Regions from separate parts of the Streptomyces sp. NPDC020958 genome, predicted to be linked through region 2. Evidence: riboswitches for the same ligand, from Rfam matches in the RefSeq annotation. Region 2 holds a riboswitch; each other region holds the start of a gene.
The links. Region 2 has a riboswitch for cyclic di-AMP ahead of ACZ3KP_RS19165 (M23 family metallopeptidase). Riboswitches for the same ligand answer to the same signal wherever they lie in the genome.
Positions count from the first base shown of each region.

Region 1 (2,192 bases), on a different contig from region 2:
CATCCCGTTGCCGATGTAGACCCCGACGTGGCTGATGTCGTCGTAGAAGAAGACCAGGTCACCGGGCTGGGCGTCGGTGAGGGAGACGGTGGTGCCGGCGTTCACCTGGTCGTAGGTGGTGCGCGGCAGGGAGACGCCGGCGGCCTTCCAGGCGGCCTGGGAGAGGCCGGAGCAGTCGTAGGACCCGGGGCCGGTCGCGCCCCAGACGTACGGCTTGCCGATCTGCGCGCGGGCGAAGGCGATCGCCTTGGCGGCCTTCGTGGCATAGGCGGAGTCCGAGGAGGGCGAGGACGCGGACGAAGAGGAGGACGCGGACGAAGAGGACGAGGAGCTGCCCGCCGATGACGACGCGGCCTCCTGCCGGGCGGCGGCCGCCTGCTGCTTCGCGAGTTCCGCCGCCTTGCGCGCCGCCTCCTCCTGCCTCCGCTTCTCGATCTGCGCGAGGCGTGCCTTCTCCTCGGCCGTCAGCTTCGACAGCAGCTGCCGGGCGGCGGCCAGTTTCGACTGGACGGTGGCCTTGGCCGTCCTGAGGCCGTCCTGGGTCTCGGTGAGCGCCTCCAGGCTCCTCGCGGCCTCCTGCCGCTTCCTCATGGTCGCGGACTGCTGGGTGACGTAGTCGTCGACCGCGTCCTTCTGGCGCGAGGTCAGCCGGTTCATCAGCTGCGACTGGTCGAAGTAGTCCTGCGGGTCGTTCGCGAGCAGGAAGGTCGCGGTCTGGGGGACCTCTGTCCCGGTCCGGTACTGCGCCGCGGCGAACGACCCCAGTTCCTCACGGGCCCTGTTCAGCCGGTCCGTGCGCCGCGCCACGTCATCGAGCATGGTGTCGACGCGCTTGCGCTGCTTGCCGGTCCGCTCCTTGGCCGCGTCGTACTTCTCGGTCGCCGACTCCGCCTGCCGGTAGAGGTCGTCGACCTTCTTCTCCACCTCCTCCAGGCTCGGCCTGCCGTCCTCGGAGGGCGCCGCGTTCGCCGTCTGGGAGAGCAGGGCCACGGAGGTGAGGGCGGCGGTGGCCAGGGCGGGGGTGCGTATGCCCGCTGTGCGCGTTGCGGAGGGGCGGGACCTGCGGTGCGACGCCAAGGGAGGCGACTCCTTCCAGTTGTCCGCCTACCGAGTTAGCTGTCGGGTTCGGGCGGGTGGTTCGGAAGGGTTGCCCTACGGTCCTCCCCCGGAGAGGAGGTGGGACCGATTCACCCCAAGGTCGGTGTGGGTCCCCGGCTCCGGATGCGTGGCGGCACCCCGGACTCGGCGGAGGCCGCGCGGCCCGGCGACGTTCGCCGGTGGGGGTCGTGCGGCCTGCCCGGCACGGTAGCCAACTCGTGTGCTCCGTGTGAAGGTTGATGTGCGATATGCCCGATACATTTTCGTGACCTGAGTGTTGAGTCCCCCGGCTGCGGGCGGTTCGCGGAGATGTGTCCCGACCTGTCGGAATCACTGACGGTAAGGGCCCGAGTCCTTCCGGTGGTCGGCGCGAGTTTCCGGGGCGGGGACCGGTTGTCGGTGGGGCGCCCTAGACTCGTAGAGCGATGAGCAGCCTCTTTGACGACAGCTTCCTGGCGAGCCTCCAGCCCCCGCGCGGCCACGAGGAGGAACCCCCGCCGCCGCCCGAGGACGAGCCGGGACCCGAGCCGGTTCCGGACGACCTGTTCGGCGGGCGGTTCGACACGCCCCCGGACCGGGACGCCTACTACCGCGACGGCGCCGCCCGCCCCGCCCTGGACGCGGCCGCCCTCCTGGAGGGGCTGAACGAGAACCAGCGCGCGGCCGTCGTGCACGCCGGTTCCCCGCTGCTCATCGTCGCCGGCGCCGGTTCCGGCAAGACGCGCGTGCTCACCCACCGCATCGCCCACCTGCTCGGCGAGCGCCACGTCCACCCGGGCCAGATCCTCGCGATCACCTTCACCAACAAGGCCGCGGGCGAGATGAAGGAGCGCGTCGAGCAGCTCGTCGGCCCGCGCGCGAACGCGATGTGGGTGATGACCTTCCACAGCGCCTGCGTGCGGATCCTGCGCCGGGAGAGCAAGAAGCTCGGCTTCACCTCCTCCTTCTCGATCTACGACGCGGCCGACTCCAAGCGCCTGATGGCCCTGGTCTGCCGTGACCTGGACCTCGACCCCAAGCGCTACCCGCCGAAGTCCTTCAGCGCCCAGATCAGCAACCTGAAGAACGAGCTGGTCGACGAGGAGGACTTCGCC
Region 1 is NZ_JBVHFU010000008.1:267,876-270,067, forward strand. Features, by position in the region: gene ACZ3KP_RS24340 (C40 family peptidase) at 1-1,077, opposite strand, end outside; cyclic di-AMP (ydaO/yuaA leader) riboswitch at 1,086-1,258, opposite strand; gene pcrA (DNA helicase PcrA) at 1,524-2,192, shown strand, end outside.
Region 1: linked by a shared signal. The riboswitch ahead of ACZ3KP_RS24340 (C40 family peptidase) and the one ahead of ACZ3KP_RS19165 (M23 family metallopeptidase) in region 2 are both predicted to bind cyclic di-AMP.

Region 2 (2,192 bases):
CGGCACGGAACTGGCCCGCGGCCACTCCCGGGAGGCGGGCGACCCGGCGGTCCACGCGGAGGAGGCGGCCCTCGCCAAGATCGCCCCGGCCGACCCCCGGCTGGCCACGGCCACCGTCTACACCAGCCTGGAGCCCTGCACCCGCCGCGCCTCCCGTCCCCACCCCTGCGCGGAGCTGATCCTCGGCGCGGGGGCGCGCCGGGTGGTCACGGCCTGGCACGAACCGGACACCTTCGTGCGGGCGGCGGACGGGACGGGGATGCTGCGGGAGCGGGGGGTGTCGGTGGTGGTCCTGGCCGAGTACGAGGCCCTGGCCAAGGCGCCGAACGCACACCTGGAAACGCCCCGCGGCTAGGTCTCCGCGCGGGGGCGCTCGTAACCCGTGTGACTCGCACTCTTCGGATGGCGTATGCTGGTGTCACCGACGCGGGGTGGAGCAGCTCGGTAGCTCGCTGGGCTCATAACCCAGAGGTCGCAGGTTCAAATCCTGTCCCCGCTACTGAAACTCAGGGCCGGAATCCGGATCACGGATTCCGGCCCTGAGGCGTGTCCGGGCGCGCGTTTCTTGGAGGCGTGGTCAACTCGACCGTTTTTGGCCGGTCGTGGCAGGTAAGTCCATCGCGTGGAAGCTTAATGATCAAGGCGAATGGCTTGGAATCTTACCGCCGGGTCTATTAACGTTCGATAACGCAGCGCGGTCGTCCCAGCCGTCACCCGAGATGGCTCCGTGCGCACGCGCCGAATCCCGTCAAGGGAACCGGGGAACCACCACCTTGGGGTGAATCGCACGGCTGCCGCCGAGTACGAATCGGCCGGTATACGCGCGTAGGAGACCTTCCCGCTCCGAACCCGTCAGCTAACCCGGTAGGCGGCGGAAGGAAAGGAGTACGCCCGCGTGGCGTCCAACCGGCCTGCTCCGACAGCCCCGTTCGTACCCAGCCAGCGGCAGCCCGACACCTTCGGTTACGGCACCTACCGCACCGACGAGGGCCCCTGGGAGGAGTGGAACCCCACCGAGGAGTCCCTCGCCCCCGAGCGCGGCCGGCACCGGATCGCCAAGCAGCGCGGCGGCGGACTCGCCCGCAGCTCCACGGTCCTCGGCGTCGGCGTCATCGCCGCCGTCGGCGCGGGCGGCATGGCCACCGCCAACACCGGCCACCCGCCGGTCTCCATCTCCCTGCCGGACCTGCCGTCCGTCGACTCCCTGCTGGGCGACGGGGGCGGCCACCAGGCCACGCAGACGGCGCTGAGCAGCGTCACCACGACGGCCGCCACGGACGGGGACTCCTCGTCCGACGCCGGTGAGGCGCTGCGCAGCCGCATCATCGCCCAGGCCGAGCGGCAGCAGAACCAGTTGGACACCAAGGCGAGCGCCAAGGCCGTGGCCGCCGCCGACAAGGTGGTCGCCGCCGCGGAGGCCAAGGCGGAACAGGCCGCGGCCGCCAAGGCCGGCGCCGCCAAGGAGAAGGCGGTGGCCGCCGCCGCGCAGAAGGCCGAGCAGGCCCGGATCGCGGCGCTGGCCAAGCAGTACACGCTGCCCGTCGTGTCGTACACGATCACCGGCACCTTCGGCCAGGCCGGCTCCATGTGGTCCTCCGGCTACCACACCGGCCTCGACTTCGCCGCCCCGACCGGCACGCTGATCAAGGCCGTCCACGGCGGCACGATCACCGAGGCGGGCTGGGCCGGCTCCTACGGCTACCGCACGATCCTCACCCTGGACGACGGCACCGAGCTGTGGTTCTGCCACCAGTCGTCGATCGGCGTCAAGGTCGGCCAGAAGGTCGCCACCGGCGACGTCATCGGCCGCGTGGGCGCCACCGGCAACGTCACCGGCCCGCACCTCCACCTCGAGGTCCACCCCGGCGGCCAGCCCACCGGCATCGACCCGATGACCTGGCTGCGCGGCAAGGGCCTCAACCCCTGACGCACCTCCACCGGCCCCGGCGGGCCTTCCGCTTTTACGAGAACTTCGTATTGCGTGGGATGGCCCGCCTGCCGCGCCGCGTTGGAATGGAGCATGACTGCTTCTTCCGCATCCCCGGTCCTCCGTAAGCTCGGCGCCTCCGACCTGGAGGTCTTCCCGCTCGCCCTCGGCGGCAACGTCTTCGGCTGGACCGCCGACGAGGCCACCTCCTTCGCCGTCCTCGACGCCTACGCCGCCGCGGGCGGCAACTTCGTCGACACCGCCG
Region 2 is NZ_JBVHFU010000005.1:470,527-472,718, forward strand. Features, by position in the region: gene ACZ3KP_RS19155 (dihydrofolate reductase family protein) at 1-355, shown strand, start outside; tRNA gene ACZ3KP_RS19160 (tRNA-Met) at 426-499, shown strand; cyclic di-AMP (ydaO/yuaA leader) riboswitch at 727-886, shown strand; gene ACZ3KP_RS19165 (M23 family metallopeptidase) at 896-1,927, shown strand; gene ACZ3KP_RS19170 (aldo/keto reductase) at 2,021-2,192, shown strand, end outside.

Region 3 (2,192 bases), on a different contig from region 2:
CATGAGCCGTACCGACGAGGTGTGGACCTCCGACAACACCGACCCGCTGGACCGGCTCGCCATTCAGCACGGCTTCAGCCAGATCCACCCCGCCCGGGTGATGTCGGCCTGGGTCACCGACAGCCCCAACCACCAGCTCAACGGCCGGGTCAGCTCGCTGCGTTTCCGGTTCGTCAGCTCCATGGCCGGGGCGCTCGGGGTCGGCGGCGACCTCTCGAAGTGGACCGAGGAGGAACTCGCCGAAGCCGGTCACTGGGTGGGGCTCTACAAGGAGATCCGGCCGCTGGTGCAGCGCGGCGAGCAGTTCCGGCTGCGGCCGCCGGCCGGCGGGCTCAGCGCGGTGCAGTACACGCTCGGCGACGAGACCGCGGTCCTCGCCTGGCTCCAGGCGCAGAGCTACGGCGAGCCGGTGCCGGCGCTCCGGCTCAAGGGCCTCGACCCGGAGGCGTCGTACGAATGCCGCGAAACGGGCGAAGTGCACCGTGGGGCCGTGCTGTTGCATCACGGGCTGCGCGTGGGGCTCAAGGGTGACCTGGATGCGACGGTCGTCCGACTTCGTCGCATCTGATCCTTCTGCCTGAATTGGCGGCTTCATTGCAACTCGCTCTGGAATATGTGGACGTGGCGTGACGTGCGTGAGGAGCGTCATATTCGTGACCGACCGTCGCGCGTCATGCTCACGTAATGAAGGCGCTTCACAAGGGAATTGCGGGAGCGGGAAAGGCCGGGTTTCACGGAGGGTGACCGGGAACGTCCGTAACGGATCAAGCGGCACCAGGAGGTCGGGAACCGTTCGCTTGTCCGGGTGCGTCCTGCTCGCTTACGTTCGCCACGCATCCGGACGGAACGCCGAATCCTGCCGCCGCCCGGAGTCCCCACACACTCACCCGTGCCCGGCAGGAGCGGGGGACCCACCAGGCAAGACCGCCTGTTCCGGTTCCCGGGACAGGCCAGGGGTGTAGTCACGCCTTCCGGCGTGGCCGGGCAGCTCCAGCCCGAACCCGACAGCTCACCTCGCAGGCGCCGGAGAGGAACGCGCCATGCCCGCGAGAGGTAAGCACCGCCGCCCGAAGACCCAGCGTCTCACCCGCTCGATGGCCGTCGCCGGAACCGGTGGCGCCGCGCTGGCCCTGCCGCTCATGGGGGCCACCGGTGCCCACGCGGCCACCGCGCAGTCCGTCTCCGCGAAGGCTCCGCAGTCGCTGCCGGCCGTCGCGAAGGCGGCGCCCGGGAAGGCGGCCGTACGGACGTCCGCCGCCGCGCGTTCCGCGCACCGCACGTACACCGTGGTGCCGGGCGACTGCCTCTCGGAGATCGCGCGTGACCAGCACATCAGCGGGGGCTGGCACCGGCTCTACGCCGACAACCGGCAGGCCGTCGGAGACGACCCCTCGCTGATCCACCCCGGCCTCGAGCTCACGCTCGACGGCCGCGGCCCCACGACGACCGGTACCGCTGACTCCGGTGCCCGGCCCGAGGCGCACTCCGCCACCTCGTCCTCGGCGGCCACCCCGTCCGTGCCGTCCACCCCGTCCACCCCGGACGCCTCGACGACGGCCGCCTCCGGATACGTCCTCCCGGTCAGCGGCGCCACCGTCGGCACCGGCTACCACGTGCCGGGCGGCATGTGGTCCAGCGGCTACCACACCGGCGTCGACTTCGTGGTGCCCACCGGCACCCCCGTCAAGGCCGTCGGTGCGGGCACGGTCGTCACCGCCGGCTGGGGCGGCGCCTACGGCAACCAGGTCGTCATCAGGCTCGCCGACGGCCACTACGCGCAGTACGGTCACCTCTCCGCGCTCTCCGTCTCGGCCGGCCAGACCGTGACCGCGGGCCAGCAGGTCGGCCTCTCCGGCGCGACCGGCAACGTGACCGGCCCGCACCTGCACTTCGAGATCCGTACCACCCCCGACTACGGCTCGGACGTGGACCCGGTCGCCTACCTCCGCTCGAAGGGCCTCGCCGTCGGCTGACAGGCGCCCCGCCGGTCCGACACGCACTCCGAGGGCCGGATCCCGGTCCCCGGGGTCCGGCCCTCGGTGTTTCCTTCTCGTGGCAGCGCTGCTTCGGGCATCGACAACGAAGGCTCGGCGACGGCAGAGTGAACCCCGTTCGGTGAAAGCGCTTTCCGCGACCTGTGCCGCACCGGGAGGAACCAGCCGCATGACGACCACCCGCCGAGCCTTCGGCGC
Region 3 is NZ_JBVHFU010000012.1:291,548-293,739, forward strand. Features, by position in the region: gene ACZ3KP_RS30140 (alpha-galactosidase) at 1-568, shown strand, start outside; cyclic di-AMP (ydaO/yuaA leader) riboswitch at 875-1,036, shown strand; gene ACZ3KP_RS30145 (M23 family metallopeptidase) at 1,041-1,973, shown strand; gene ACZ3KP_RS30150 (DUF6250 domain-containing protein) at 2,164-2,192, shown strand, end outside.
Region 3: linked by a shared signal. The riboswitch ahead of ACZ3KP_RS30145 (M23 family metallopeptidase) and the one ahead of ACZ3KP_RS19165 (M23 family metallopeptidase) in region 2 are both predicted to bind cyclic di-AMP.